Regions from separate parts of the Nocardia iowensis genome, predicted to be linked through region 1. Evidence: riboswitches for the same ligand, from Rfam matches in the RefSeq annotation. Region 1 holds a riboswitch; each other region holds the start of a gene.
What was found. Region 1 has a riboswitch for S-adenosylmethionine ahead of KV110_RS39165 (rhodanese-like domain-containing protein). Riboswitches for the same ligand answer to the same signal wherever they lie in the genome.

Region 2: it holds a riboswitch for S-adenosylmethionine, as region 1 does, so the genes downstream of both, KV110_RS13910 (2OG-Fe(II) oxygenase) here and KV110_RS39165 (rhodanese-like domain-containing protein) in region 1, are expected to answer to the same signal.
Region 3: it holds a riboswitch for S-adenosylmethionine, as region 1 does, so the genes downstream of both, KV110_RS11660 (amino acid ABC transporter permease) here and KV110_RS39165 (rhodanese-like domain-containing protein) in region 1, are expected to answer to the same signal.
Region 4: it holds a riboswitch for S-adenosylmethionine, as region 1 does, so the genes downstream of both, KV110_RS05850 (bifunctional o-acetylhomoserine/o-acetylserine sulfhydrylase) here and KV110_RS39165 (rhodanese-like domain-containing protein) in region 1, are expected to answer to the same signal.

Annotation. Positions count from the first base shown of each region.
Region 1 is NZ_CP078145.1:8,474,890-8,482,462, reverse strand. Features, by position in the region: gene KV110_RS39185 (DUF456 domain-containing protein) at 1-143, shown strand, start outside; gene KV110_RS39180 (amidohydrolase family protein) at 200-1,072, opposite strand; gene KV110_RS39175 (FAD-dependent oxidoreductase) at 1,140-2,528, opposite strand; gene KV110_RS39170 (Rv0361 family membrane protein) at 2,876-3,322, shown strand; SAM riboswitch class IV at 3,386-3,502, shown strand; gene KV110_RS39165 (rhodanese-like domain-containing protein) at 3,517-3,933, shown strand; gene KV110_RS39160 (O-succinylhomoserine sulfhydrylase) at 3,986-5,200, shown strand; gene fgd (glucose-6-phosphate dehydrogenase (coenzyme-F420)) at 5,274-6,284, opposite strand; gene KV110_RS39150 (HAD-IIA family hydrolase) at 6,868-7,573, shown strand, end outside.
Region 2 is NZ_CP078145.1:3,022,699-3,030,271, reverse strand. Features, by position in the region: gene KV110_RS13945 (oxygenase MpaB family protein) at 1-224, opposite strand, end outside; gene KV110_RS13940 (TetR/AcrR family transcriptional regulator) at 386-1,027, shown strand; gene KV110_RS13935 (NAD-dependent epimerase/dehydratase family protein) at 1,040-1,894, opposite strand; gene KV110_RS13930 (winged helix-turn-helix transcriptional regulator) at 2,074-2,532, opposite strand; gene KV110_RS13925 (MFS transporter) at 2,617-3,828, shown strand; gene KV110_RS13920 (hypothetical protein) at 3,868-4,362, opposite strand; gene KV110_RS13915 (hypothetical protein) at 4,653-5,240, shown strand; SAM riboswitch class IV at 5,326-5,444, shown strand; gene KV110_RS13910 (2OG-Fe(II) oxygenase) at 5,565-6,371, shown strand; gene KV110_RS13905 (tRNA-dependent cyclodipeptide synthase) at 6,371-7,093, shown strand; gene KV110_RS13900 (MFS transporter) at 7,090-7,573, shown strand, end outside.
Region 3 is NZ_CP078145.1:2,532,529-2,540,101, reverse strand. Features, by position in the region: gene KV110_RS11680 (carotenoid biosynthesis protein) at 1-589, shown strand, start outside; gene KV110_RS11675 (LppM family (lipo)protein) at 686-1,432, shown strand; gene KV110_RS11670 (glycosyltransferase family 2 protein) at 1,440-2,627, shown strand; gene KV110_RS11665 (hypothetical protein) at 2,635-3,372, opposite strand; SAM riboswitch class I at 3,734-3,828, shown strand; gene KV110_RS11660 (amino acid ABC transporter permease) at 4,095-5,135, shown strand; gene KV110_RS11655 (amino acid ABC transporter ATP-binding protein) at 5,132-5,917, shown strand; gene KV110_RS11650 (ABC transporter substrate-binding protein) at 5,917-6,888, shown strand; gene KV110_RS11645 (GNAT family N-acetyltransferase) at 6,893-7,414, shown strand; gene KV110_RS11640 (LLM class flavin-dependent oxidoreductase) at 7,411-7,573, shown strand, end outside.
Region 4 is NZ_CP078145.1:1,304,911-1,312,483, forward strand. Features, by position in the region: gene KV110_RS05835 (oxygenase MpaB family protein) at 1-896, opposite strand, end outside; gene KV110_RS05840 (TetR/AcrR family transcriptional regulator) at 1,058-1,723, shown strand; gene metX (homoserine O-acetyltransferase MetX) at 1,831-2,949, opposite strand; gene KV110_RS05850 (bifunctional o-acetylhomoserine/o-acetylserine sulfhydrylase) at 2,988-4,334, opposite strand; SAM riboswitch class IV at 4,428-4,538, opposite strand; gene KV110_RS05855 (TetR family transcriptional regulator) at 4,580-5,302, opposite strand; gene KV110_RS05860 (MFS transporter) at 5,436-6,932, shown strand; gene KV110_RS05865 (NADP-dependent isocitrate dehydrogenase) at 7,238-7,573, shown strand, end outside.

The DNA.
Region 1 (7,573 bases):
AACTCCACCGCCTCCGCATCCCCCAACAGGCCTGGCAGGCAACCCTGCACGCCCTCAAAGGCGTAGGCCTGTCAATCCTGATAGAACTCTTCGGCGCCCTCCTCGCCACCGCCGTCTGGCTGATCGGCGCCATCGCCACCTAGGCCGCGCTCTCGACTGCGGTACAGCGTGCGTACGCCAACCGCGTTGCCTACCAGCGCTACTCGATGACGGGCAGCGGAATGGTGTCTGCCGCTTGGAGTTTGGGGAGGGTGTCGCGGCGGATGGGGAGGGTCGGCTGGTCGCTGTGGTGCAGCGGGCGGGTGGGGGCCGGGTCGGCGGGGAGGGGGCGGACCCGGGCGGGGAGGCGGTAGAAGGCGCGGGCGTTGTCCTCGAGGACGGCGAACATGTCGGTGCCGACGACGTCGCAGATGAGGTCGACGTCGGAGTCCCGGAAGGGGCGGCCCGCGCGGGTGCCCGGCAGGTCGGTGCCGAACATCAGGGCCTCGGGGTTGACCGCGTGGATGCGGCGCAGGGTGTCGGCGACGTTCATCGCAACCCGACCGAAGCCCGTTGCCTTCACCCGCGCGCCGCGGTCGACCAGATCGAGCAGGTAGGGCAGGCCCTCCTCGGACATGCCGAGGTGGTCGACGGCGAAGACGGGAAGTTTGGAGATGACCGGCTGCAGCGAGGCCAGCATCTGGCCGTCGATGTAGACCTCGACGTGCCAGCCGACGAGTTCGTGCGCGCGCAGCGCCTGCAGGGTCATGCCGGTGATGTCCGCGGCGGCCCGCTTCAGATTGAAGCGCAGGCCGCGGACGCCGATGCGGTCCAGTTCGATGATCTCGTCGTCGGTGGCGTCCAGGTCGAGCCTGGTGACACCGACCCAGCCCGCACCGAGTTCGGCGAGGGCCGCCTTCAGATAGGTCTGGTCGGTGCCCTGAAAGGAACCACTGACCACGGCACCGCCGCCGACATCGAAGCGCGACATGCGCTTTCGATAGTCGGCGATGGTGAACGGGTCGGGCAGGTAGCCCTCGTTCTCGAACCGCGGGAACCGCGGATCGAAGATGTGGAGATGGGCATCGAACACCTGTACAGAATGCCTCAGGAAAACTAATTCTGCTGTCGCGGAGGTAACAGATTCTTCCCGAGCAGGCTCAGACCTTGTGCGGCTCGCTGGCCCGCAGCATGTCTTCCCGCTCGACCACCTTGACGCGCTCGCGGCCCTCAGGCTCGCCGAGCGAACGCTCGTGCGCGTCGAGGCGGTACCAGCCCTGCCAGGTGGTGAACGGAATGCCCTTGCTCTCCAGGAACTCGGTGACGGCGTCCAGCTCCGGCCGCGCGGCCGGGGTGAAGTTCGCGCTGTCGTCGAGCAGGCAGGCCACCGTCTCGTTGGCGTCGCCCTTGGTGTGGCCGATGAGGCCGACCGGGCCGCGCTTGATCCAGCCGGTGACGTAGGTGGCCGGGATGTAGCGGTCCGCGCCGTCGGCGTTCTCGTCGGCGATGACGCGCCCCGCCTCGTTGGGCACGGTGCCCGCCTGGTCGTCGAACGGCAGGTTGGTCAGGTTCTGCGACAGGTAGCCGACGGCCCGGTAGACCGCCTGCACGTCCCATTCCTTGAACACGCCGGTGCCCTTGACGTTGCCGGTGCCGTCGAGCTGGGTGCGCTCGGTGCGCAGGCCGACCACCTTGCCGTTCTCGCCGAGGATCTCGGCGGGCGACTCGAAGAAGTGCAGGAACAGCTTGTGTGGCCGGTCGCCGACGTCGCGAATCGCCCACTGCTCCAGCGTGTTGGCGATCATGTCGACCTGCTTGGAGTGGCGGCGCGCGGCCTCGGAGCCCTCGTCGTATTCGATGTCCTCGGGATCGACGATGACCTCGATGGTCGGCGAGTGGTCCAGTTCGCGCAGCTCCAGTGGGGTGAACTTGGCCTGTGCCGGGCCACGGCGGCCGAACACGTGCACCTCGAGCGCCTTGTTGGCCTTGAGGCCCGCGTAGACGTTCGGCGGGATCTCGGTCGGCAGCAGCTCGTCACCGGTCTTGGCCAGCACCCGCGCCACATCGAGTGCGACGTTGCCGACGCCGAGCACGGCGACCTTCTCCGCGTCCAGCGGCCAGGTGCGCGGGACGTCCGGGTGACCGTCGTACCAGGACACGAAGTCCGCGGCGCCGTAGGAGCCGTCCAGGCCGATGCCAGGGATGCCAAGCGCGCGGTCGGCGTTGGCGCCGGTGGAGAAGATGACCGCGTCGTAGAACGTGCGCAGATCATCGAGGGTGATGTCGGTGCCGTAGTCGATGTTGCCGAGCAGGCGCACCTGCGGCTTGTCGAGGACCTTGTGCAGGGCGGTGATGATGCCCTTGATGCGCGGATGGTCCGGCGCGACGCCGTAGCGGATCAGCCCGAACGGCGCGGGCATGCGCTCGAACAGGTCGATGCTCACCTCGGCATCGGACTTCATCAAGGCGTCGGCGGCGTAGATCCCGGCCGGTCCGGCGCCAACGATCGCGATGCGGAGCGGGCGGCTCGCTGCATTCTGTTCGGTCATCTTTTACGCGCACCCTTATGGTCGAGAACAATTACGGCGTCTTCCTTAGCCTAGGCTAAGTTACGCGCTGGCTGGTTGCACCTGTCGATGCGGACACTGAGGGTGTCGGCTCGTGGCCACCCCAGTCGCGGCTATGACAGCAGGCCGCAGTCCCGCGATTCTATCGGTGACGACGCGGACGGCCCTCGGCGGTGCGCGAACTGAGTGGATGCCACCCGGCCCGTTCTGTCCGGGTTACCCGACCCGGCGAGGCTGATCCTCGCGTTGTCGAGCGCACTTCACCGCGTACTGCCGTGCGGGGCGGGGGCGATCGCCGGATAACCCTGCCGACCAGGGATCATCGTCGTATGAGCGATCAGCAGTCACCCGCGGAAGACGAAGTCATCGTGGTCGATCAGACCGACAAGCGTTCGGTGGCGCCGTTCGTCGCGGCCGCCGTGCTCGCGGTGATCGTGCTCGTCGCGATCACCATCGGCGGGGTGCTGTCGCCCGCTGAGAAAAATGTCACAGAATCGGACAAGATCGCCGCCGCGGTGCGCAACTTCGTCGACGGCTCCAACAGCACTGAGATGGTGCCTCCACCAGGCACGGGATGCCCGGGCTTCGATCCGAAACGATCCCCGCTGGCGGGTCGGTCCGGCGCCGGAAAGACCGTGGAAATCACGAAACTCGTCGATCCGATGGTCGATGGCGACCGGGCGAAGGCCACGGTCACTACCAAGGTCGACGGCGACGAGTCGACCGCGACCTGGAATCTGACCCGGTCCGGCGACAAATGGCTGGTCTGTAATTGAGCATTCTCATACCGTGAGCAGCCGTTTGACAGGGTGACCCTTGTCCAGGCAATCTCAGCAGAAGGTCATGAGAACCAGTGTCAAGCCCCGGCAATACTGGTCGGCAACCCTCCTCCGCGGTGGGGTGCTCCGGGTGACGACCTGGCCGTGCGTCAAACCCGAGCGCGGCAAGTGCGGATTCTAGGAGGGTCCATATGAGTTATGCCGGTGACATCACCCCGCAGCAGGCCTGGGAATTGTTGCGGGACAACCCGGAAGCCGTTCTGGTCGATGTGCGTACCGAGGCCGAGTGGAAGTTCGTCGGCGTGCCCGACACCAGTTCGATCGAGCGCCCCACGGTGCTGATCGAGTGGGTCGACACCACCGGGACGCGCAACAGCGAGTTCACCGAGCAGCTGGTCACGGCGCTCGACGGACACAATCCGGACGCCCCGGTGATCTTCCTGTGTCGGTCCGGGCAGCGCTCCATCGGCGCGGCGATCGCCGCGACGCAGGCCGGGTTCGCCACCTCCTACAACGTGCTCGAGGGCTTCGAAGGCCCGGTCGACGAGCACGGGCACCGCGGCGGCAGTGGCTGGCGTGCCCTCGGCTTGCCCTGGCGGCAGTCATGAACTGCTGTCTGATCAACGCGTTGTCGCGGAGCTCTGTCGTCGGGAGGCAGTCGTGATCACCGGTGGTGCGTTCGACAAGCCGCTGCCCGACGGCGTCGGTCCCGCGACGCTCGGCGTGCGAGGAGGGTTGCGGCGCTCCGGTTTCGAGGAAACCAGCGAGGCGCTGTACCTGACGTCCGGTTTCGTCTACGAGAGTGCGGAGGCCGCCGAGGCCGCGTTCACCGGCGACGTCGAGCATTTCGTCTACTCCCGCTACGGCAACCCGACGGTCGCCATGTTCGAGGAGCGGATGCGGCTGCTCGACGGTGCCGAAGCGTGTTTCGCGACCGCGAGCGGAATGTCCGCGGTATTCACCGCTTTGGGCGCGCTGCTCGGCGCCGGTGATCGACTTGTGGCCGCGCGCAGCCTGTTCGGGTCCTGCTTCGTGGTGTGCAACGAGATCCTGCCGCGCTGGGGAGTGGAGACCGTCTTCGTCGACGGCGAGGATCTGGGCCAGTGGGAGCAGGCACTGTCCGTGCCCACCAAGGCGGTGTTCTTCGAGACACCGGCCAATCCCATGCAGACCCTCGTCGACGTGCGCCGGGTCACCGAGCTCGCGCACGCCGCGGGCGCGAAAGTGGTGCTGGACAACGTCTTTGCCACACCGCTGCTGCAGCGGGGCTTCGAACTCGGCGCCGACGTGGTCGTCTACTCGGGCACCAAGCACATCGACGGCCAGGGTCGGGTGCTCGGCGGGGCCATCCTCGGCGAGAAGGACTACATCGAGGGTCCGGTGAAAACCCTGATGCGCCATACCGGTCCGGCGCTCAGCCCGTTCAATGCGTGGACCCTGCTCAAGGGCTTGGAGACAATGCCGCTGCGGGTGCGTCATTCGACCGAGTCCGCGCTGCGCATCGCCCGCTACCTGGAGACCAACAAGGCCGTCAGCTGGGTGAAATACCCCTTCCTGGAATCACATCCGCAACACGGCCTGGCCACCAGCCAGATGAGCGCGGGCGGCACCGTGGTCACCTTCGAACTGAACGCGCCCGCGCACGAAGCCAAGAAGCGCGCGTTCGAAGTCCTCAACCGCCTCCGCATCGTCGACATCTCCAACAACCTCGGCGATGCCAAGTCCCTGATCACCCACCCCGCCACCACAACCCACCGCGCGATGGGCCCGGAAGGCCGCGCCACCATCGGCCTCACCGACGGCGTAGTCCGCATCTCGGTAGGCCTGGAGGACGTCGAAGATCTCCTCGCCGACCTCGACCGCGCGCTGAGTTAGCACCCCACAGAAGACTCCACACGTTTCACAGCGGGTTGATGGTCCTGTGAAACGTGTGGACCGTCTGTGAAGTTCAGGCCAGGGCGCGCAGGCGGGGGGCGAGGTCGCGCTGGAACAGGTCGAGGAAGCGACGCTGGTCGTGGCCGGGGGCGTGGAAGACCAGGTGGTTGAGGCCGGCGTCGAGGTAGGGCTTGATGAGGTCGACGGCCTGGTCGGGGTCGCTGGCGACGATCCAGCGCTTGGCGATCTGTTCGATCGGCAGTGCGTCGGCGGCGGCTTCCATCTCGATCGGGTCGGTGATGCTGTGCTTCTGTTCCGGAGTCAGGCTCAGCGGTGCCCAGAAGCGCGTGTTCTCCAGGGCCAGTTCGGGATCGGTGTCGTAGGAGATCTTGATTTCGATCATCCGATCGATGTCGTCGACGGTGCGGCCTGCCTTGGCGGCGCCCTCGGCGACTGCGGGCATCAGTTTCTCGGTGTAGAGCTCCATGCCCTTGCCGGAGGTGCAGATGAAGCCGTCACCCGCACGTCCCGCGTAGCGTGCGACGAGCGGACCGCCTGCGGCCACGTAGACCGGGATGCCGCCCTTGGGCACGTCGTAGATGGACGCGCCGACGGTGTTGTAGTACTCGCCGCTGAAGTCGACGCGGTCACCGGTCCACAGGGCGCGCATCAGGTCGACCGCCTCGCGCAGACGCGCGAAACGTTCCTTGAATTCCGGCCATTCGCCCTTGTAGCCGGTGGCGATCTCGTTCAGCGCCTCGCCGGTGCCGACACCGAGCATGATCCGATCGGGGTACAGACAACCCATCGTGGCGAAGGCCTGTGCGATCACCGCCGGGTTGTAGCGGAAGGTGGGGGTGAGCACCGAGGTGCCGAGTTGAATCCGTTGGGTGCGTTCGCCGACCGCCGCCATCCAGGCCAGCGAGAACGGTGCGTGCCCGCCCTTGTGCCGCCACGGCTGGAAGTGGTCGCTCACGGTGGCGCTGTCGAGGCCGTGTTCCTCGGCCAGCACCGCGATTTCCACCAGTTCCCGCGGCCCGAACTGTTCCGCCGACGCCTTGTACCCGAGCTTGAGATCACCCATGCGCGCCACTCCTGTCGCTTCGCTGCACACCTGTGCGGGCATTCCCGCACACCGTTTTCGGCCGCAGACACGCCGCGGTCATGCCTCGCACAACCGCCGCGGGCCCGCGAACGTTCCCGTGCCTCGGCGGTCGCATGAACACTGTCCGCCGCTTTCGCGCACGCGCAATGCGGCCGTCTCCGACCATAGTCAGCCAGGCCGTGCGATGTGGGAAGGGCCGCACCCTCGGCCTTGCGCCAGGAACGTGTTCAATAGGCGTACCTCCGCATTCGCTCCGGTCATGCGCGATCTATGGACGGACTGACGTCCGGCTGCGCCTGTTCTGCGTACCTCCGCATTCACTCCGGCCATGCGCGATCTGCGGACGGACTGACGTCCGGCTGCGCCTGTTCTGCGTACCTCCGCATTCACTCCGGCCGTGCGCGGTCTACGGAGGGACTGACGTCCGGCTGCGCCTGTTCTGCGTACCTCCGCATTCGCTCCGGCCATGCGCGTCTACGGGCGGACTGACGTCCGGCTGCGTCCGTAGTGGGACAATTGTCTGGTGACCGATGACGAACCGATCCTGTCCTATCTGACCGACATGGATGGGGTGCTGGTGCATGAGGACCAACTGGTGCCCGGCGCCGATGAGTTCCTCGCCGAGCTGCGCGCCAACGAGACCCCGTTCCTGGTGCTGACCAACAATTCCATTCGCACCCCGCGTGACCTGCAGGCCAGGTTGCGGCACACCGGACTCGACATCCCGGAGGAGGCCATCTGGACCTCCGCCCTGGCCACCGCCACCTTCCTCGATGATCAGCGCCCCAACGGAACCGCCTATGTGGTCGGCGAATCCGGTCTCACCACGGCGTTGCACGAGATCGGCTACGTGCTCACCGACAGCAACCCCGACTACGTGGTGCTCGGCGAAACCCGCAACTATTCCTTCGAGGCGATCACCACCGCGATCCGCCTGATCGAGCGCGGCGCGAGCTTCATCGCCACCAATCCCGACCCGACCGGCCCGTCCCGCGACGGCTCGCTGCCCGCGACCGGTTCGGTCGCCGCGCTGATCACCCGCGCCACCGGCCGCGACCCGTACTACGTCGGCAAGCCGAACCCGCTGATGATGCGTTCGGCGCTGCGCCGGATCGGCGCACACTCCCAGTCCACGGTCATGATCGGCGACCGAATGGACACCGACGTCATCTCCGGCTTGGAGGCGGGCATGCGCACCATCCTGGTCACCACCGGCATCTCCACCCGCGCCTCCGTCGAGGCCTACCCCTACCGCCCCACCATGGTCC
Region 2 (7,573 bases), 3.5 Mb from region 1:
TCGCTCATGTAGCTGCTGTTCTGCGCCACACCGGCCGCGCCGATCGGATCCAGCATCGCGATGATCGATCCGAGGAGTCCGGCGAGACCGATGACCATCGGATTCTGATAGACCCGCCAACTGACCGACCCCGGCCCGAAATAGCCGTCGTCCTTACGTGGGGCGTTGGCCAGGTCTAGCGCCACCACGCCTTTGCCGCCGAGGGCGCGCACTATCGCGTCCATACGAACTCCCTTGTCCCAGTGGGCAATCCGGATAAGCGACCGACAGTCCCGCTTTGCGAACCTGTCGAACCTCCGGATCTCCGAGCGTAAGCACACCAGAGACAATGCACAACTGGCGACACTTTTGTCGTTCTGTCGCCTGCGCGCTCTATGCTGGTGCGATGTCGAACAACAAGCCGTCGCTGTCGACGGAGGAGCTGAAATCGCGGTACCGCACGCCGATCCTGACCGCGATCTTCGAGGGGATGCCGCCACCGCCACCACCTGAGCTGGACCCGTATCTCGACGCGGCGGCCCGATGCTTCGCTCGATATGGGTTGTCGCGCACCAGCGTTCAAGACGTCGCCAATGAGATGGGCTACAACCGGGCTACGGTCTACCGCAAGATCGGCACCGTCGACGCGATCTCGCGCCTACTGTTCGCACGAGAGGTCGATCGATTCCTGATAATCCTCACCCAGCGCGAATGGGAACCGCCGTGGCCGGGATTGATCGTGGAACTGATGGCCGACACTATCGAATATGTTCGAGCGCACCCTGTTGTAGCGAAACTATTGGCTGACGAAATGGACTCCGCTGCAGTCAAACTCGCCACCAACCTGGCATCGACACGCGATCAGTTCATCGCCGGATTCGCCCCACCAATCACTCTCGGAATGCAAATCGGGCTCCTCGCACAGCGCGACCCCGAGGCGATAGCCGAATGGATATTCCGCATGCTCACCAGCTCCATCGCGCTGCCGCCCGTAGGCGACCTCCGGCAGGTGCTGAGCGAAGTGATCGTCCCGGTACTCAGCCCGTAATCCCATGAACCGCTAATTGTTCCGCTGCGGGCCGGAAGGGCGCTTCGTCGCGAGCGCTGTGGCGTCGTAGGCGGGCGAGTAGCCGAGCTGCCGACGGGCTTTGCCGGAATCGTAGACGCGGTCGATGGTGGCGGGCAGTGGCCAGCCTTGTTGGCGGAACAAGGCAGCGATCTCGGGCGCCCGTCGTTCGAGCAGTGGCGGCGCATCGCGCCACAACTGCTGTGTATCGGTGCGGCGGAACAGCATCGGCCCAGCGATGTTGAATGCACCGGTTACCTGATGGTGTTCCGCGGCCAGTCGGTGCGCGCGGGCTACGTCGCGGACGTCGACTCCGCGGTAGAGCCGGTGCGCGGCCTGGATGGCGGGTGTTTCAGGAAAACAGCGGGCGATACGCAACACGATCGTCGTCGGTGGGTGATCACCCTTCCTGAGAAGCGTTTCCGCATCGAGCTTGGTTTCGTCGTAGATGTCTCGTGGCCGCGGTTCCAGTGATTCGTCGACCCACACCGCGCGGTCATCGGGCACCAGTGCGTGCCCGTACACCGAGGTGCTGCTGGTGTAAACCATTCGCCGGACACCACATTCGGCCGCCTGCTCGAGCAGGGCGGCGGTGGCGTCCACGTTGACGGCGCGAAACTCGTCATCGGGAACGTGGCCGACATGTGGAGCGTGTAGCGCGGCCGTGTGTACGACAGTCTCCACGCCCCGCACGGCCTGTGCCCGAAGCTGCGAATCGCGCAAGTCGCCGTGGTGGGTGGTCCACCGCCCTGGGCGAACGTCCCAGCCGCGCACTTGCCAACCCGCCGTGTGCATTTCATGCGCGACCGCAGCTCCGACCACACCAGAAGAACCAGTTACCAGTACCACTGCGGACTCCACGTACTACGACACTACCTGCGCAAGTCCGGACCCGGCGTGCTGGCGACCTACCACGGGACGGGTTCGCCCGTGGCGATCCAGGAACTGCCGGACGCCGCGATCGACACCCACTCGAGCCGCGCTCGAATTGGACGCTCCCGCAACCTGAGCCGCTGCGACGCCGGAGGTCATGCCTCTCCCACCTTGCGAACTCGGGTGGTAATCGCGGTGGCGGGCTTTCCGTCCCGGGTTTCTGGGCGCAGTTCGGCGACCGGGCTACCGACGGAGTCGACGAGTGTCGAGTGAGCTTCGTTGCCGGTGAAAGCGTGGCGCTCGCCCCATTGCCGCAGGGCCACGATGGTGGTGAAGAGATCCCGCCCGGCCTCGGTGAGTTCGTAGGTGTGCCGTTTGCCGCCGGGAGCGGCGGTCGGCGTGAGGATGCCGTGGTCGACGAGCTTGCGGAGGCGGTCGGCGAGGATGTTTCGCGCGATCCCGAGCCGCTGCTGAAACTCGGTGAACGCGGCCGCGCCGTCCATCGCGTCGCGCACGATCAACAAGCTCCACCGGTCGCCAACCAAGTCGACGGTTCGCGCGACGGGGCAGGTGGGATCAGTCCACTCGCGGCCGGAGCCGGGGGCCGTGGACATGACATCTCCTCCCTTTCAGTTGCAATTTGAAACCATTATGCCCTACGTTGAATTGGTTGCAATTTGCTACTGATGGAGGGTGTCGTGTCGACAGAGATCAAGGCCTCGCAGCGATTCGTCCTGGCGCTGGTGGCCGCTGTGGCGGTGGCGACGATCTACGCGATTCAGCCGATCCTGGAAGCGGCGGGCGATGACCTGGGGCTGACATCCGGGTTGCTCGGCGGATTGGTCGCCGCCGGACAGATCGGCTACCTGATCGGACTGGTCCTGCTGGTTCCGCTCGGTGATGTGGTGAATCGCCGACGGTTGATCACCGGACATCTGATCCTCACCGGTGTGGGTGCGGCGATCGTGGCGGGCGCACCGAACGGTGTCGTCGCGGTGGTGGGTTTGGTTGTCGCGGGGGTGTTCGCGGTCGTGGTGCAGGTGACCGTCGCCTATGTCGCCGCCATCTCCGGGCCGAGCGAGCGGGGCCGCAACATCGGCGCGGTCACCTCGGGTGTCGTGATAGGCATACTCGGCGTTCGCGTCCTTGCTGGCGTGCTGGGTGATGAGCTCGGCTGGCGGTCGGTGTATGGGCTGCTCGCCATGTTGTGCATTGCGCTCGCCGTTACCGTCCGCGCGAAACTCGCCCCGGACGTCAGGACTCCGGGCGCGCGGTACACGCAGGTGTTGGCGTCGATGGGGCGGCTCGCACGCACCGATGGACTGTTCCTGAGCCGAGGCCTGATCGCGTTGTTCCTCTTCGCATCCTTCGGAACCCTCTGGAGCGGGCTCGCCCTCCCCCTCGGCGCCGAGCCATGGAACCTCAGCACCACCCAAATCGGCCTGCTCGGATTGGCGGGCGTGGCCGGAGCCCTCGGGGCGGCCCGCGCCGGACGCTGGGCCGATACCGGTCACGCGCAACCGATCACCGGCTGGTCCCTGGCGCTGCTCACCGGCTCCTGGCTGCTCATCGCCCGAATCGAAACCACCCTGTGGTTGCTCGTCATCGGCATCATCCTGCTCGACTTCGCCGTCCAAGCAGTACACGTCAGCAGCCAGCATCTGCTGACCACCGCCCATCCGAACCGCGCCAGCAGCGTCATCGGCGCCTACATGGCCTTCTACTCTTTCGGCTCCGCCATCGGAGCAATCACGACGACCTGGACGTACACCGCCTGGGGATGGGCAGCATCCTGCTGGCTCGGCGCTGCCTACTCTCTGTGCGCATTGGCTTTGTGGGGGCTGACGCGGCTGCGCGGTACCACCCGGCATCTCGAGTCGGCCGAACCGACCGTCGGCTCACGTTGCTGAACGCGATCGACGATCGGCCACCATCGGCGTCCCGTCAGGCTAGAAAGGTGTGGGGACGTCGATGATCAGCTCGGACGGGTTGGGGTTGGTGCTCACCTCGACAGCGACGCGGCCGGAGCCGTCGAGCGAAAAGAAGGCGGCGTTCCAGCCATAATGGCCGTCGTACTGAGTTGTGCGGGTCTCGGTTGTGCTCGCGCCGGTATCCAGGTTGCGCATCGTGACGGTTGTGGAGATGGCACAGTTGTTTCCGCCGCCCGGCGCGGCGGACAACGAGCCAAAGGGATTGCTGGGGGCGTCAGCGGCGAAATTCACCGTCACTCGTGCCGAGCTATCTATGAAATCCGCGAACTCGCGGGCTTGTTGTCCCTGACTGGCCGAGACCTCAGCGGTGACCGTTCCCGCACATCCCGGCCCTGCGTCGATGTGGGCGGGTTCGAAAGAAATCGGGTCCGCAGATGCTGGACCAGCGGGTATGACCAACGCGAACGTCGGCAGGATCGATACTGCCGCAAACTTCAGAATGCTTCGCATCATGACTCCCGTCCTTGCGCGGATCGGCAGTGGGGTTCGATCGACTTGCTTGGACTATACCGCCACCGACACCTCAGCAATCATCTGGCAAAATTTCACGCTAGCAGAGCACATCTGACTCCATCAACCTGACCGCGGGCTCTGACACCGCGGCTACCTCCCTAGGGGCGCAGGGGCATTCGGGTAAGGAGTTGTCCCCAGCTCTGGAGCCACACCCCTAGCACCACGGTATTGCCGGAGAATGGCGCTCTGGCGGGATGTTGTGGCAGGTCGCGGATTTTTATCGTCGGGACATGCTCATTGTTGAAACCGATTCGCTCGCTCAGGACGCACCGCAAAAGCGCCGATCAAGCATTACTCCGCCGCGTGCCACCGGGCTACGACGCGGCGTAGCCGTCTCGGTTGCCGCGATTGCCGCGTTGGGTCTGCTGGGTGTGGCCACCGGCCGGGCAACCGCGGCGCCTGCCGTCGACTGTCTCTGGGCAGGGACAGGCCACGCACAGGGCGCGACGGTGGTAGCCGGTGGCTGGGAATTCACGTGTGGCACCGATCAGCGCGGCGCACCGCTGTGGCGCCGTGGCACGGTCGTCGACGCGCCGAGCAACGTGGCGAATCCGGGCTCCCGCACCCAGCCCGCAGGCAATTTCAGTGCCGGAGCGCAGCAACCGGGCACCGAATACAACGACTACTGCGTGGGCACCCAGCTCGTCGACGGCAGCGAGCAGGTGTACCAGGTGGTGTCCGACGCCGCGGGCGTCCTGCAGTGGAAGGCCGCGGGCCCGATCTCCCAATGGACCTTCGCCCCCGGCACCGGACCGGTACCGACCACCCGCTCAGCCAGCCTGTGCCTGCCGGACCAGGTGATCTGGCCCCAGAGCTGAGCAGGCGGTCCAGCCCCCTCGGAATGAAACTCAGCGCGATTCTAAAGCGTGACAACGCTTCTGACGTGCGCGATGCTTTGGTTCAGGTCAAGAGTGCCAGCGTCAAGTCCCCGGCTAGCTGGCCGGCAACCCTCCAACCGCGGCGGGGTGCCCCGGGTCAAGACCAGGCCGAGCCGCGTAATGCGGCCCGGGCAAGCGCGGGCCCCTTCCCGTTGTGGGGCCCTCTGGAGGGATGGGGGTCGAAACCATGTCCGCTGGGACCACCTCATTTCTCCTGCCCGGGCCTGTGCCCGGTCCATCGAGCGACAACCAGAGGGGAACGACATGACTACGGCCACGCCATCTCTCGGAGAACGCGTGTTGGACACCACCAGGCAGGGATTCGATCACGACTCGTTGACGGCACTGTTGAACGGCGACGTTCACGCCGTTCGGCTGGCCGGGTTCGTCCGGCCCGACGCACTGGCGCACCTGCGAAAAGCCTTCGTCGGCAGGCAGGATCACGGCCCGCTCGGCACCGACCCGCAGTTCCGCCGCATCGGACACGCGTTCTCGGAGACGAACACCGAGGCCGGACGCAAGCGGTACTTCGAGGAGGCGCATCACAACATCGAGCGGCTGCGCGCCATCGCCGCGCCGTATTCCTATCCCGCGGACGACCTTCGGCTGCTGCTCGACGAGATCTGGCCGTCCGGAGCAAGTTTGCTCCGCCGCGACGGGCAAGCCTTCTTCGCGGGCGTCGCGCGCTACCAGCTGGCGGGGGTGGATCTGGAGCCGCATACGGACAATATCGGCCGAAACCTGCCGGAGGACTTCGCTATTCGGATCCGCCGCCAACTGTCGGTCAACGTCTACCTGGACGTGCCGGACCGGGGCGGGGAGTTGGAGATCTGGGACGACTACCCGGACGAACGCGAGTATCGGGATCGGTCCGGCGACCGCGTGTACGGCATCGACCGCGCATCCGTCGGCAACCCGGCCGTGGTGATCACACCGCGGGTCGGCGACGCGATCTTCATCGACCCGCGTCGCGTCCATGCCGTCGCTCCGTCGCAGGACCGTCCCCGCATCACCATCGGCTTGTTCATCGGGGTGAGCGATCCGGCCGAGTCGTTGAAGGTGTGGAGCTGATGACGACAACTACGCTGCTCTCGGCGTCGCACAAAGCCGCATACGACCTACGGTCGGACACCATCACCACCGAAGGTCGCTCCACGGTACTGCTGGTCAGTGTCGGCGCGGACTACCACGAAGGCGAAAAGCTCGCGGCAACAATCGATCTGATCAACCGCTCGAACTTCGGCCGCTGCGCTATCGCCGTCGCGGACACCCTGCAACGGCACAACCTCAGCGGCGGAACCGATATCGACCGGCACGCACGTGCCCGCATCGCGGGTGACGAATGGATCACCCGCAATATCGGCTACTTGAACCAGATCGACTGCCCCACCAACATTTTGCGATGGGACTTCGCGCTTTCCCATCCCCGCTACGGCGACCTCTACGACGCGGTCGAGCAGGCCTACGAAACCGACGACCGCTATCGAAACGCCGTCGACAGCACCATCGACCGGTTCATCGAGCGGCGACTGACCCGGGAACCGGATGTCGATCAGGACATGGTCCGGAAGTCTTGCCGCGCATACCTTTTGGAAGAATGCCCGATCATCATGCCGCTGTGGGCGCACGAGGGTTTCGACTATGTGATCTACCCGCAGCGGATTTCCGCGGCGATGGGGCGCACCAGGGAACTGTTCGTCGAGCCGGAACACCCGGACCGGGTCGCGTGGCTCCCATTGCGCTTCAAGAAGCGAAAGTCCGCGCTGCACAACGCGGAAGGGGCGGAGCAATGACGACCGAGATCCCCGGCCAGCGGCGCATCGCCGGATTCGCCGGACTCGCGGTAGCGTCGTTCCTCGGGTGCATCGATCTGACCATCGTCACCACCGCACTGCCCGCCATCGGCGACGATTTGCAGGCGGGTGCGTCGAATACCGAGCTCACCCTCGGCGTCTTCCTCATGGCGCTGTCGATGTTCATGGTCACGGCGGGACGCGTCGCAGATCGACTCGGGCGTCGGCGGGTGTTGCTGTTCGGCTTGGCCCTGTTCGTGATCGCCTCCGCGGGTGCGGCCGCATCATGGTCGATCGGCACGCTGCTCATCGCCCGCTTCGTCCAGGGCGCCGCCTGCGCCGTGCTGTATACGAGCACCTCGACACTGGTGGAATCGCTTTTCCCGCAAGGCGATCGAGGAAAGGCGATCGGCTGGCTGTACTCGGTGAACGGGTTGGGGTTGGCCATCGGGCCGGTGCTCGGCGGCCTGCTGGTGCCAA
Region 3 (7,573 bases), 3.0 Mb from region 1:
TACCGCAACGGGGTTCCCGTTCGGGTGTTACGAGTACGCGGTGGATCGGTTGGGTCCCGCGCTCGGCGGGGTGCCGCTGGTGGTTCCGCTGGCCTGGACCGGTGGGCTGTATCCGGTGTGGGTGGTGGTCGGGCTGATATCGCGCCGAGCGCTGTCACGGATCGGACTGACAGCGGTGGGTGCGGTCGGGTGGGATCTGTTCTTGGATCCGCAGATGGTCGCCGATGGGCAGTGGCGGTGGTGCGACACCGACTCAGGCCTGCCCGGCCTCGCCGAGATTCCGTACACCAACTACCTCGGGTGGTTCGCGGTGACACTACTGATGGGTGTGCTGTTGACCGTCTGGGATCGCGCGATCCCGTCAGTAGGGCTGGACGACACAGCGCGACACACTGGGCCGGGAACCGGTTCGGTCGCGGTGCCGGTGGTGGTTTTCCTCTGGACCTGGCTCGGGTCCACCCTCGCGCACGCCGTGTTTCTCGGCCTGCCGTTTTCGGCTGCCTACGGCGGCGTCGGGCTGGCCATAGTGGGCGTCCCGCTGCTGCGTCACCTCCACTTTTCCCGCCTCGGACCCGATCCGGTGGGCTAGGCGAAGCACATCGCGAGCCTCGTTCCGCCCGTCGCGTGGCCATCTGGACGGATGGCCTGGCACGATGTCCCCGTGCAGCCGAGTCCCGTCACCACGATGCCCGATGCCCCGGTACTACCGACGCCGCGGCAGCGCCGCCTTGGCGCGCGTATCGCCGCGGCCGTCCTGCTCGCGGCGTTGCTGGTTCCCGTACTCGCGGGCTGCCTGCGGGTGCAGGTATCGATGGGCGTCTCGTCCAATGACCGGGTGTCCGGGCGGATCGTCGCCGCGGTCGTCCCCACCGAGCCCAACGACAAGGGTCCACAGCTGAAAGCGCCCGACTCGCTCGCGGCGAAGGTGCGGGTGGAGCCCTACACCCAGGACGGCTACGTGGGTAGCCAGGTGTTCTTCGAGGACATGTCGTTCGGCGAGGTCGGACAGCTCGGTCAGCTGTCCGAACAGACCCAGGGCATGTTCCAGCTGGGCTTCCAGCGCACCGGCGACCTGGTCAGCCTCAGCGGCCGCGTCGATTTGAAGTCCGTGCCACCGCACGGCTCCGACGTGCAGTTCACCGTCGCGTTCCCGGCCCGCGTCGCCAAGACCAACGGCACCCGTGAAGGCGACAACATCGTCTCCTGGAAACTCCCCGCCGGCGACGTCTCCACCGTGCGCGCCGAGGTCAGCTACGCCGACCCCAACACCCGCTCCTTCGCGGGCTGGGCCGGCATCGTCGGCGGCATCACCCTCGCCGTCGCCGCCATCATCGCCACCATGGCCTACATGGACCGCAACCCGCCTGCCCCCGGCGCCCCCACCGGCCTCTCCTGGAGCCGCTGGTGGAAAACGGTCAAGCAGGGCCGTTGAACGGGACATGACGGAGGCTCCACTTGCGCTTTGCCGCAGGCAGGTCCCGTTCGTCGGATGGGTGACGCTGGTCGGGGCCGGTATCGCGGTGGGCGGGGCGGGGATCGGGCTGTTCAACCGGATGACAGTGCGGCAGCTGACGGACGCGGCGGGCGGTGTGACCGAGCCGGTGACCGTGTGTGTTCCGGCTCGTGACGAGGCGGAGCGATTGCCCGGGCTGCTTGCGGACCTGCGGGTGCAGCAGGGGGTGGCGCGGATGAGTGTGTTGATTCTCGATGACGCGTCGGGCGATGACACGTTTGCGGCGGCGATCGAGGCGGCCGGTGGCGATCCGCGAATCACGGTGTTGCGCAACGACACCGAACCAGCGCCCGGGTGGACCGGGAAGGCCGCCGCGTGTGCGCGATTGGCCGAGGCGGTGGCGACGCCGGTGCTGGTGTTCGTGGACGCGGATGTGCGACTGGGACCGGGTGCGGTCGCTGCGGCGGTCACCGAATTGCGCAGGCGGCGGGTCGCGTTGCTGTCACCTTGGCCGATGCAGCGGGCCGAGTCCGTGGCCGAGGCGTTGGTGCAGCCGCTGCTGTGCTGGTCGTGGGCGGCGACATTGCCGATTTCGGTGGCGAATCGGAGTCTGCGGCCGTCGACTTCGGTTGCCTGCGGCCAATTTCTGGTGTTCGACACCGCTGCCTACCGGGCCGTCGGCGGGCACGCCGCGGTGGCCGCCAGTGCCACCGAGGACCTTGATATCGCCCGAACACTGCGCCGCGCAGGACAACCCACCGCCCTCGTGGGCGCGGGACGGATGGCAAGCACCCGAATGTACTCGGGCGTACACGAACTCGACGACGGCTACACCCGCTGGCTGTGGTCGGCCTACGGCGGCACGATCCCGGGCGGCGCGGCCGTGGGACTTCTTGCCGCCCTCGGCTATTGGGTGCCACCGTTGGCGGCGTCGTGTGGTCGCGGCACCGTCCGCCGCATCGGACTCCTCGGCTACGCCGCCGCCGTCACCGGCAGGCTGTTGTCCCGCTCCCTCGAAACCGGCGGTCCGGTCGCCCCCGCCGATGTCGTTGCCGCACTGGCCCACCCGCTGTCCATCGCCGCCTATCTCCGGCTGTGGGTACGCTCCCACCGCGCCCGCCGACGCGGGACGCTGCGCTGGAAGGGTCGCGCGCTCGGTTCCGTCGGCGCCTAGCTGGGGCTTACCGAACCTCGGTGATGCCAACCGTGGGCAAGAAGAAGCAGGACTTTCCGCCGTTCTCCACCGTGCCGAAAACCGCGGCCAGCACGGTGCCGGTGCCGGTCTCGACGGGTACGGCGCGGACGCCGCCCATCGGGAGGGCGGCGAAAAAGAAGTCCTGGATGGCACGTTCGGCCATCGGGCGCAGGGCGGGCGGGACTTCGGCGGGAATCATGCCACCGAAGACGGTGGACAGCGGGCCCATGGCGGCCAGCCCGCCTCGGCCGCTCGTCAGGTTCATCCAGGCGACATGCATGCCGGTGGTGTCCGAGCCGTCGTGGCCCAACCCGTACGGGATGAAGGTGAACATGGTCTGCCCGGCCTTGACGGCGGTCAGGTCGAGGCCGGGAATGGCGACCGTGGTCTTGGGCCATGGGCCCGGCACGGCACCCGCCACCGCGGGGGCCAGTCCGTAGGTGGTGCCGTCGAGGCAGAACGCTGCCGCGGTCGGGTAGAGGAACGGCTGCATACCGAAGGAACGCAGGCCCTCGATCGCGGTGTTGTACACGCCGAGGACATCGCCGGGCGCGGCGGTACCGGTCTGGGCGGGACGATCCCCCGTCGTGCGGACCTCGCCAGGAGCGGGCGGCGCCGGGGCCGCACTCGCGACAGGAGCGGCCAGGGCCAGTGCGACCGAGCAGGTCGCGACAGCAGACAAAATGGTCAGACGGCGCATCACGGTCACGGAGACCTCTCTCATCGTCGACGCAATCGAAGGTCGACGGTACTCCGGCAAACCCGCTGAACTGGCTGTATTACGCCCGGCAAGTCATCGGCGTGTCCTGCGGACGACCTGCAAGGGGCCCCGCACAGCGCGAGTCGTACGCTGCTTCCGGCAGTACCGCCCGAATACGTGAGCAGCACACCGTCCAGGTGGCGCGGCACTGTCGCCGGAAACCGATCAGGCTGTGTCAGCACATGTCCGGCTATCGGATTTACTCCGCGAATCGGACCCCGGCAAGATCTACGCTCACCGTGATTACTTCCCTTGCCCCAGGGTTCGCCTGCTGGGCATGATAATTCGGCTCGACCCTGGCATCACCCGATGTCCGGATCGGCGACAACCATCCAGAGCGACCGAGAGACCTGGCTCGTCGACGTCGCAGCAACCCCCCGGTTCACCGGGTGCGGGTGCTTCCGCCGGGACCGATGGAGGAACCGAAGTGATCATTTCCGCTGCTCGCGGCACCCGTTGGGGCCGTCGCCATATCGATCAGTGCAAAGTGACGTCCGCGAGCTGTCGGGGCTGACCCGCAGCCAGTCTGTGCACCCGTCGCTGGCCGGGTGATGTGACCGCGGCCCGAGTGGCGCGGTCTCGTTCGTTCTTCCGAAGGACCCGTCATGAGTGAGCGTAGCGAGCGAACAAAAGGCACAGCTGCCAAACGCAGTCATGACGGAGCCGAGCGCCAGCGAGGTGGAGTCATGAGTGCGTCCGCCGCACCCGATGCCGCCGCCGTCCCCGGCGAAACCGACGCCGATACCGGCACGCCGGTTGCTGTCGACACCGCGACCGGTGCCGAAACCGCCGCAGACCCGGGGCAGGCCGCCCCCGCACCAACCGTGGCCAAACAGTGGCACCCGTGGCGGTGGGTGATCAGCGCCGTCGCGCTGATCCTGCTCGCGCAGTTCATCCATGGCCTGGCCACCAACCCGGGTTGGGATTGGCCGACGTTCGCCAAGTACGTCACCGCGGAATCAGTGCTGGCAGCGCTGAAAGTGACGCTGGAACTGACCGCTTGGGGAACGGCACTCGGCTTCCTGCTCGGCACCGCGCTGGCGATCGCCCGATTGTCGAACAACCCGGTGCTACGGGTGATCTCGTGGTGCTACATCTGGGCATTCCGCTCGATCCCGCTCATCGTGCAGCTGCTGTTCTGGTTCAACATCGCCTACCTGTACAACACGCTGTCGCTCGGAATCCCGTTCGGCCCCGCGTTTTTCACCTTCGAGGTGAACGGCGTGATCAGTGGCTTCACCGCGGCGGTGATCGGGCTGGCCCTGCATCAGGCGGCGTATTCGGCCGAGATCATCCGCGCCGGCATCATCTCCGTGGACGCGGGCCAGCTGGAAGCCGCTGCGGCGCTCGGCATTCCGCGCCTGCGACAGTTCCGCACCATCGTGGTCCCGCAAGCGATGCGGTCGATTCTGCCCAATGCGACCAACGAGGTGATCAGCCTGTTCAAGGGCACCTCGATCGTCTCGGTGATGGCGATCGCGGAACTGTTCTACCAGGTCCAGGTGATCTACGGACGCAACGGCCGGGTGGTGCCGCTGCTGATGGTCGCGACCGCCTGGTACATCGTGCTCACCACCGTGCTCTCGGTGGCGCAGTACTACATCGAGCGCCACTACGCCAAGGGCACCCAGCGCACCCCACCGCCGTCGCCGGTCGCGCGGGCCTGGCAGAAGCTGCGCGAGATCGCCGAAAACAGCACCACCGCACCACGAGGAGCGACCCGATGACCGCCGCACCCGCCGTCGAAATTCGCGGCGTCCGCAAATCCTATGGTGCGCACGAGGTGCTGCGTGGCGTCGATTTGACCGTGCGCTCCGGCGAGGTGGTGACGGTGATCGGTCCCTCCGGCTCCGGCAAGTCCACGCTGCTGCGGGTGGTCAATCATCTGGAGTCGCTGGATGCGGGCACCGTGCACATCGACGGTGAGCTGATCGGATATCGGCTGCGCCGCAACATGTTGCACGCGCTGCCCGATCGTGAGGTGCGCAAGCAGCGTTCCCGGATCGGGTTCGTCTTCCAGCAGTTCAACCTGTTCCCGCATTTGACGGTGCTCGACAATGTCACGCTCGCACCGCTTTCCACACACGGCCGCACAGCGGGCAAGCGCCGTGACCGCAAGGAGGTCGAAGCCGAGGCGCGGGTGCTGCTGGAGCGGGTCGGCATCGGCGAGTTGGCCGACGCGTATCCGCGCCGGCTGTCCGGCGGACAGCAGCAGCGGGTGGCGATCGCGCGGGCACTTGCCCTGCGCCCCCGAGTGATCCTGTTCGACGAGCCGACTTCCGCATTGGATCCCGAGCTGGTCGGCGAGGTGCTCGACGTGATCCGCGATCTCGCGCACGGCGGCACCGCACTGGTGATCGTCACCCACGAGATCGGCTTCGCCCGCGAAATCGCCGACACCGTCGTGTTCTTGGACGCGGGCGCCATCGTCGAACAGGGCACGCCGCAGTCCGTCCTCGATAATCCGCGCCACCCGCGCACCCGCGCCTTTCTGTCCCGAGTCCGCTGATGAACAGGTACCCGATGAAGCTTTCCGCCCTGGCCACCGCCGCGACCGCGGTCGTGCTGCTGGCCACCGGCTGCACCGACCCCGATGCGGATTCCGCGGGCCAGCCCGCCGGTGCGATCACCTTCGACCTCTCCGCCGCCCAGTCCGGCCGCGTCCGCGCCGCCAAGGTGGACAGCATCGCCGCCGAAGTGCCGCAGGCCATTCGGGACCGCGGCACCCTGGTGGTGACCGGCTCGTCCGGCACCGCGCCGCCGCTGCGCTTCTACGCCGAGGACGACAAGACCGTGGTCGGCTCCGAGGTCGATTTCGCCTCGCTGATCGCCGACATCCTCGGCCTGAAACTCGATGCGCAGGTGGCGGATTGGTCACAGAACTTCGTGCGCATCGATTCCGGTGAGGTCGACGCCTTCATCTCCAATGTCACGGTGACCGAGGAGCGCAAGGAGAAATATGACTTCGCCACCTACCGCAAGGACACTGTGGCGCTGGAAGTACCCAACCAGAGCACCCTGGCGTACCAGGACCGTAAGAGCCTGGCGGGCAAGCGGATCGGCGTCGGCAGCGGCACCAATCAGGAACAACTGCTGGTGAAGTGGAATGAGCAGAACCGCGCCGAGGGCCTGGCGCCCATCGACATCGCCTACTTCCAGCAGACCAGCGACTACTACCTCGCGCTCGCCTCGCAGCGGCTCGACGGCTACATCGGCCCCAACCCGACCGCGATCTATCACTCCGCCACGGCGAAACAGACGAAGATCCTGGCCACCTTCTCCGGCGCGGGCGACGCGTTGCAGGGCGAGATAGCGGTGCTCACCAAGAAGAACACCGGCCTGGCCGCCGCCATCCAGCACGCCCTCGCCTACGCCATCGAACATGGCACCTATCAGCAGGTGATCGATCGGTGGGGGCTGCGGACCGAGCAGGTCACCGAATCGCGGATCAACCCGCCCGGCCTACCGAAGGGGCGGTGAACCGGTGCCACAACAACTTTCGGCCCAGCACCTGCGGGTGCACCAGGTCGCCCAGGACGATCCGCTGGCCGCGCCGCTGCTCGCCGAGCTCGCCGTCGAGTACAGCAGCCGCTACGGCCGCAGCGCCGGTGAGATGCACGCGACGCTGCGCGACTATCCGGCCGCCGAGTTCGCGCCGCCGCACGGCGCGCTGCTCGTGGTCACCCGCGACGGCGAGGCGGTGGCGGGCGGCGCCTTCCAGCGTTATGACGCGGAAACGGCCGAGCTCAAACGGATCTGGACCGCACGCGAACATCGTAGGCAGGGGCTCGGGTTGTTCGTGCTGAAGCAGCTCGAAGCCGAAGTCGGGCGGCGCGGGTATCGGCGCATCTACCTGACCACCGGTCCGCGCCAGCCGGAAGCCGTCGGCCTCTACCTGGCCGCGGGCTACACCGCACTCTACGACCCGGCGGTGCCTGCCGAGCAGATCGGCCCGCACCCGTTCGAAAAGTACCTACCCGTCGACGAACTGGGAGCAACCGCATGAAGTTCCTGCTGTTCACCCTGGTCACGCGGGTGCCGGACCCGACGACCTTGCGCATGCCCGGCACCAGGGAACGGCTGCGCGACGTCGTCGAACAGGCAAGGCTGGCCGAGGATCTCGGGTACGACGGATTCGCCGTCGGTGAGCGGCACGAGGATCCGT
Region 4 (7,573 bases), 1.8 Mb from region 1:
GCCTCGGTCGGGGTGATCGTCTCGAGCTTGGCGGGCGGCTCCGCGTTGATGTGCTGCTTCAAGATCTGGCCTGCCAACGGCGCGATGAACGGGGCGGCGAGTAGCAGTCCGAACGAGTTGAATCTGGTGAACCCCCAGACCAGCACCTTCGCGGGCAGCCGGATCGCGAGATCAACGATGCCGGGGCGGTCGAACCGGCCGAGCTTGCGCATCCACTTCGGCAGCGTCGCGACCGAGGCCAGTGAAAGTAGCCTGCTGCCAACGGCATACGAGAGCCCGGCGCCGTTGCGCGGTGAGGTCCACAGCAGGTGGTGCATGCCTTCCTCGGCCCGCTCGGAGGTGCACAGGCGCGGCCGAACCTCGGCGAAGTACTCGCGCACCTCGGCACGTGAGCGCGGTACGTCCTCCGGCTTGCAGGTCTGCAGCTCGGCGGCGATCGCGCATTCGTGCCAGTATCGCGTCTCCTCCTCCGGCGTCAGCGGGCCCGGACCGAACACCTCGTATGCCTTGAGTACCGAATGCCAGCCGGTGATGTGGATCCACAGCTGGGTCTCGGGGCTGTTCGCGCTGTAGCGGTTTCCGCTGATCGGTTCGATGCCGGTCATCGGCGCGTGGATCCGCATGAGATGCTCGGCCGCCTGGATGGCGGTGCGCCCGTCGGCGATCGCGGCGATCAGGAAGTAGGCGAAGGTGTGGTCGAGGCGCTTGCGCGGGTCGCTGTAGATGCCGCGCGAGTCGGCTACGGCCGCGGTGAGGAACGGGTCGAAGTGCTCGAGCACCACCGCTCGCTGGAACCCGATGACCGCGGTGGGTGCGGTCCAGACCTTCCAACTCGGTGAATCGGGGCCGAAGAACCCGTAGTCGTCCCGGCGCAGGGTGGTCGGATCGAACTGCATCACGTGCTCCTTTGCGGTGATCGCCCCGGCATCGGGGATTAATACAACGCAACCGTAGCAATTGCAGACAGTGAATACAACGGGTGCGTAGCATTTGTGCGCGTAAGGATTCGCCGGTCCAGGCCGGATGCTGTCAGGATGGACCGCATGGAGGTGAGCCAGTGACGACATCGCGCACCGCGCCGGATCGGCCGCGACGGCGCTACGCGCCACGCCTACCTCCGGAACAGCGGCGGGCCCAACTGCTCGACGCCGCCTTCGCGGTGCTGAGCCGGATGGAACTGCACGAACTGAGCATGGAGGCGGTCGCCAAGGAGGCGGGCGTGGGTAAGCCGGTGCTCTACACCGTCTTCAAGACCCGCGCCGACCTGGTCGCCGCGCTGCTGGAACGGGAACGCGAGCGCGGTCTGGAACAGGTGGCCGCGACCCTGCCGACCGACCTGATGGGCGCCGACCCGGTCGTCGCGGCCTCGGCCACCGTCGAAGCGTTCGTCGGTGTGGCACTGGAGAATCCGACCCGCTGGCGACTGATCCTCGCCGGGCCGGGCAACGCCCCCGACGAATACCGTGAGGCATTGCGGAATTCCCGAGCGGGCATCTTCGACCAGGCCGAAGCGCTGGTCCGGATGGGTACCGCACTCGAACCCCGTTGGGCAGGAGTGGATTCCGCGCTGCTCACTAATTCGCTGCTGCAGGTCGCCGAGATGCTCGGCCGGTTGGCGGTCAGCGAACCGGACGAGTACCCCCGCGAACGCCTCCAGGGCTTCGTCCACGCCATCGTCGGCCTACTGGTCGGCACGCCTGCCCCGAAACCTCCTGCGGCGTAACGCAGTCCGACTGCAGCGCGCGAATCATCACCGTGCGCACGAAATCGCTAGCAACTACCAGCGCACCACGCAAATCGGTGCGCGGTAGATCCCCGCCCGGCGCGGATTCAGTTGGCGGGCTGACGGCTCTGCTGAGCCAGTCGCATCGTTTCGGTGAGCAGCTTCGATACCGCGGCGGCCTCGGTGAGGAATCCGTCGTGGCCGTCGCGGGAATGCACGATTTCCAGTCCGTCGCAGCCCGGCAGTCCGTCGGCGAGTTCCTGCTGCGTGCGCAGCGGGTACAGCCGGTCGGAGTCGACGCCGCCGACCACGCACGGCACCGGTGTCGCGGCGAGCGCGGCCCGCACTCCGCCGCGCCCTCGGCCGATGTCGTGCCGGTTCATCGCCTCGGTCAGCAGCACGTAGGTGGCCGGATCGAAACGGCTGCAAAGCTTTTCGGCCTGGTGGTCCAGGTAGCTCTGCACCGCGTACCGGCCGCCGCGCCACGGATCCTCCGCGCCCTGCGCGCTGTTCTCGAAGCGATGATCGAGCTCGTCCTCGGTGCGATAGGTCAGGTGCGCGATGCGCCGGGCGATGCCCATGCCGGTCATCGGGGCCCGGTCGGTGTCGTGGTAATCGCCGCCCTGCCAGTCCGGATCGGCCTTGATCGCCGCGATCTGGGTGGTCTGGGTGCCGATCTGGTCGGCGGTGGCGCGGGCGCCGACGGCGAGCACCAGCGCCGAGCCGACCCGGTCCGGCATGCCGACCATCCACTCCAGCACCCGCATGCCGCCCATCGACCCGCCGACCACGGCGGCCAGCCGCTCGATGCCGAGCAGGTCCATCAGCGCGGCCTCGGCGGCCACCTGATCGCGGATGGAGATCTCCGGAAACCGTGCACCCCAAGGCTTTCCGTCGGGCGCGAGGGTCGACGGCCCGGTGCTGCCCTTGCAGCCGCCGAGCACGTTCGTCGCGATCACACACCACTCGTCGGTGTCGAGCGGACAGCCGGGTCCGACCATGCCGTCCCACCACCCCGGCAGCGGATGGATGTCATCGGGGTGGCCGACCACGTGTGAGTCGCCGGTCAGCGCGTGCTCGACCAGCACCACATTGTCCAACGTGGGGGAGAGCTCTCCCCAGCGCTGCACGGCGAGGTGGACCTGCGGGATGACCGCGCCGCTCTCCAACTGCACGTCACCGATCGGGATGATGCCGAGCCGCCCGTCCGGGGGCGGCAGGGCCACCCCGGACGAACGGGCGTGACTCGGTTCGCTACTCACCTTCACGTCGCCGCCGCCGCGAAACCGGCACGCAGATCGGCGAGGATGTCATCGATTCCCTCGATGCCCACCGCAAGGCGGACCAGGCCCGGAGTGACGCCCGCGACGAGTTGCTCGTCCGGCGTCAGCTGCGAATGTGTGGTCGACGCGGGGTGAATCACGAGGGAGCGCACATCACCGATGTTAGCCACATGGCTGTGCAGGACTAATCCGTCCACGAACTTCTTGCCCGCGTCGACGCCGCCACGCAGCTCGAAGGCCACGATCGCGCCCGCGCCCTTCGGTGCGAGTCGCTGCCCGCGTTCGTACCACGGCGACGACGGCAGGCCCGCGTAGCTGACCGATTCCACGTCCGGGTGGGTGGTCAGGAATTCGGCCACCGCCTTGGCATTGGCGACGTGCCGCTCGACCCGCAGGCTCAGCGTCTCGATGCCCTGGCTGATCAGGAACGCGTTGAACGGCGACACCGCGGAGCCCAGGTCGCGCAGCAGTTGCACGCGCGCCTTGAGCGCGAAGGCGGGTGCGCCGAGGTCGGCGAACACCGCGCCGTGGTAGCTCGGGTCCGGGGTGGTGAAGCCGGGGAAGCGCGGCTGTCCCTGCGCATCGGTCACGGTCCAGTCGAAATTGCCGCCGTCGACGATCACCCCGGCCACCGCCGAGCCGTGCCCGCCGAGGTATTTGGTCGCCGAGTGCACGACGATGTCGGCACCGTGCGCCAGCGGCTGGATCAGGTACGGGGTCGCGACGGTGTTGTCCACGATCAGCGGCAGCCCGGCCTCGTGCGCGACGGCGGCGATGCCGGGGATGTCGAAGATGGCGCTGCTCGGGTTGGCGATGGTCTCGCCGTAGAACGCCTTGGTGTTCGGCCGGATCGCGGCGCGCCACTGTTCCAGGTCGTCGGGGTCGTCGACAAAGGACACCTCGATGCCGAGCTTGGGCAACGAGTAGTGGAAGAGGTTGTAGGTGCCGCCGTAGAGGTGCGGGCTGGACACGATGTGATCGCCGGCCGCGGCCAGGTTCAGGATCGCGAAGGTCTCCGCGGCCTGGCCCGAGGCCAGCAGCAGCGCGGCGACACCGCCTTCGAGCGCGGCGACCCGCTGCTCCACCACGTCCTGGGTGGGATTCGTGATCCGGGTGTAGATATTGCCCGGCTCGGCGAGCCCGAACAGCGCCGCGGCGTGCTCGGTGTCGCGGAAGGCGTACGAGGTGGTCTGGTAGATGGGCAGGGCCCTGGCACCGGTGCTGCTGTCGGGTGCCTGTCCCGCGTGGACCTGCTTGGTCTCGAAAGACCACTGGGCCGGATCGGCCGCGAGGATGGGGTCGGCCGCGGGCAGAGTGGAGTCACTCATGTGGTTTTGCTCCAAAGAAAAGGTTGTTCGCCAGAACTAACGGGTCATCGGGATGTGGGCGAAGGACAACAACACATTTCGGGAACCTCCTGGAAAGCGCGCTTGCTCTCGACCTTCGAGAGCCCGGTCATCACCCGGAGCACCCCACCGCTGCTGGAGGGTTGCCGACCAGCGAGCCGGGGCTTGGCGCTGGCACTCATGACCTGACGGGCATCATAACCGGCGGTCGGTCGCCTGCCGAAATCTCATCCGTTTTCGGTAGTCAGCCCCACGCAGCAGACGCGCATGAACTCGTCGAATGTCGAGACGAAGGTCTGGCGTCCGGCCGCGGCCGCCGCCGTGAGGTCGTCGTCGAACAGGGCGTCCGAGCGTTCCATGCCGAGATGTCCGACCAGCTGCCAGACGCCGAGGATCAAGCGCACCGGCAGGGCGTCCGGCTCGGTGCCGAGCCGTTCGGCGAGCACTTCGGCGATCGCAGTGTTCTGCCGGTCGGCGTGCTCGAGACTGCGCGCGCTGACCGCCTGGCTACTGCGCAGGATCCGCTGCATCTGCTGGAACTGCTGGAAGGACACGGGTGCCTCGGTCGGGGCGAGCGCGGCCTTGTCGATGACCCGCAGGAACGCTTCGCGTAGCGATGCCAGCTCGTTGCCGGTGATCGGCAGGCCGCGCAGTGCCTCGGCAACGGCGATGCTGAAGTCCCGGATCGGACCGAGGACGATGTCTTCCTTGCTGTCGAAGTACCGGTTGATGGTGCGGGGCGAGACGTCGGCGGCGTTGGCGATCTGTTCGACCGTCGTCGCGTCGAATCCCTGTGTGTCACAGAGGTTCAGGCCGACCTCGATGATCCGCAGTCTGGTCTGCTGCTTCTTGCGTTCACGCAGGCCGGGGGGTGGTCCCGCAGGTGTCGATGCGCTCGCAGGGTTCTCCGCTGCGGCACTCGCGCCCGTAGGCGTCGGTGACTCGAGCATGGCCATCACCCTAGCGCAACCCCACGTTTACTGTCGCCAAGCGCCAAATGTCGTAGAGCGACATTTTGCGCTTGACGACAAATGTCGCGAGATGTCAGGATGGCGACTTGTGTCGGATGAAGAGGAGAAAAAGGTGACCGAGACTGCGAAAGCGGCAGACGCTCCTGGAAAACAGGGCGGTTCGGCCCGCTGGTTCGCCCTGGCGGTGATCGCGTTGGCCCAGCTCATGGTGGTTCTCGACGCCACCATCGTGACCATCTCGCTGCCGTTCGCGCAGCATGACCTCGGGATCAGCGAGGGCAACAAGCAGTGGATGCTGACGGCGTACACACTGATCTTCGGCGGCCTCCTGCTGCTCGGCGGCCGACTGGCCGACTACCTCGGGCGACGGCGGATCTTCGTCATCGGCCTGATCGGTTTCGCCGCCGCGTCGGCACTTGCCGGTCTCGCGCAGAACGGTGCGGAGATGTTCGCCGGGCGTGCGCTACAAGGCGCGTTCGCGGCGTTGCTCGCCCCAGCGGCGCTGTCGCTGCTGTCGGTGACCTTCACCGAACCCGGTGAACGGGCAACGGCATTCGGCGTGTTCGCTGGCATCTCCGCCGGTGGCGCCGCGCTGGGCCTGATCGCGGGCGGCGCGCTCACCGAGTACGCCTCGTGGCGCTGGTGCCTGCTGGTGAACACTCCGATCGCGCTGCTCGCTGTGCTCGGCGCGCTGGCGTGGGTAGTCAAGGACGTGCCTGCCCCGCGCACCGGCGGCTACGACGTGCCGGGCGCGGTCACCGTGACGCTCGGCCTGATCGCGATCGTGTACGGCTTCAGCCGGGCCGCCGACGACGGCTGGCTCGCGGGCAGCACCATCGGCCTGCTGGTTCTCGGCACCGCGCTGCTGATCGCGTTCGTCGCGATCGAACGGCGCTCGGCCAATCCGCTGCTACCCCTGCACATTCCCGGTGAGATCAACCGTGGCGGCGCATTCCTCGCCGCGCTGCTCGTGCCGATCGCCATGTTCGCGATGTTCCTGTTCCTCAGCTACTACTTCCAGATCACCCTCGGCTACTCCTCGCTGAAGGCGGGCTTCGCGTTCCTGCCGTTCCCGGCCGGTATCGCGATCTCCGCTGGCATCACCAGCGCGCTGCTGCCGAAGATCGGCCCGCGCCCGCTGATGGTGGCCGGTGCGGTACTGGGCGTACTCGGTCTGGTGTGGCTGGCCCAGCTGGACTACGGCGACGGCTTCGCGACCAGCGTGCTGCCCGCGCAGGTGCTGATCGCGCTCGGGATGGGTCCGCTGTTCGTCGGCATGCAGACCGTCGCGCTGCATCAGGTGGAGGAAGCGGATTCGGGCGTGGCCAGTGCGCTGCTCAACGCGGCGCAGCAGGTCGGCGGCGCGGTCGGCACGGCCCTGCTGACCACCATCTCGGTGCAGACGGCCAAGTCCTACGCGGAGAGCCATCCGACGATCGACAACCTGATCGCCCGCGCCTCGATCCACAGCTATGACGTGGCGTTCTATGTCGGCGCCGGGTTCTTCCTCGCCGCCGTGCCGGTGATCGCGCTGATGATCCGCGACCGGCCGGAGAACCTGATCGAGGGTTCCGAGGACGGGGCGCGCCCGGTGCACGTCGGGGTCTGAGTATCGAAGGGGCGACCTCCCGGTCCGCGTATCGCCAGGGTTGCGGTACGCGGACCGCGGTCGTTGTGGCGGCGACCTGCGAATTGCACAATGATCTACCAGTCAGTAAGTTCGTGGGGTTTCTCACTCGGGGGGCTGCCCGCACACCACGATCGTCGGCAGCAGTACGCTTGTCTTGTTTGACCACACGTCTCGCGGACAACGCGGGGCATATACGTTGTCTGTTGGAACAGCTGGGGTCCGCTCACAAGCGTGTTCACCTGGCCGTGCAATGAGGGCACCATCCTAGGAGGACACGAAGATCCATGTCCAAAATCAAGGTTGAAGGTACCGTCGTCGAACTCGACGGCGACGAGATGACCCGGATCATCTGGCAGTTCATCAAGGACAAGCTGATCCATCCGTATCTCGATGTGAACCTCGAGTACTACGACCTGGGCATCGAATACCGGGACAAGACAGACGACCAGGTCACCATCGACGCGGCCGAGGCGATCAAGCGCCACGGTGTCGGCGTCAAGTGCGCCACGATCACCCCGGACGAGGCACGCGTCAAGGAATTCGGCCTGAAGAAGATGTGGCGGTCGCCGAACGGCACCATCCGCAACATCCTGGGCGGCACCATCTTCCGTGCGCCGATC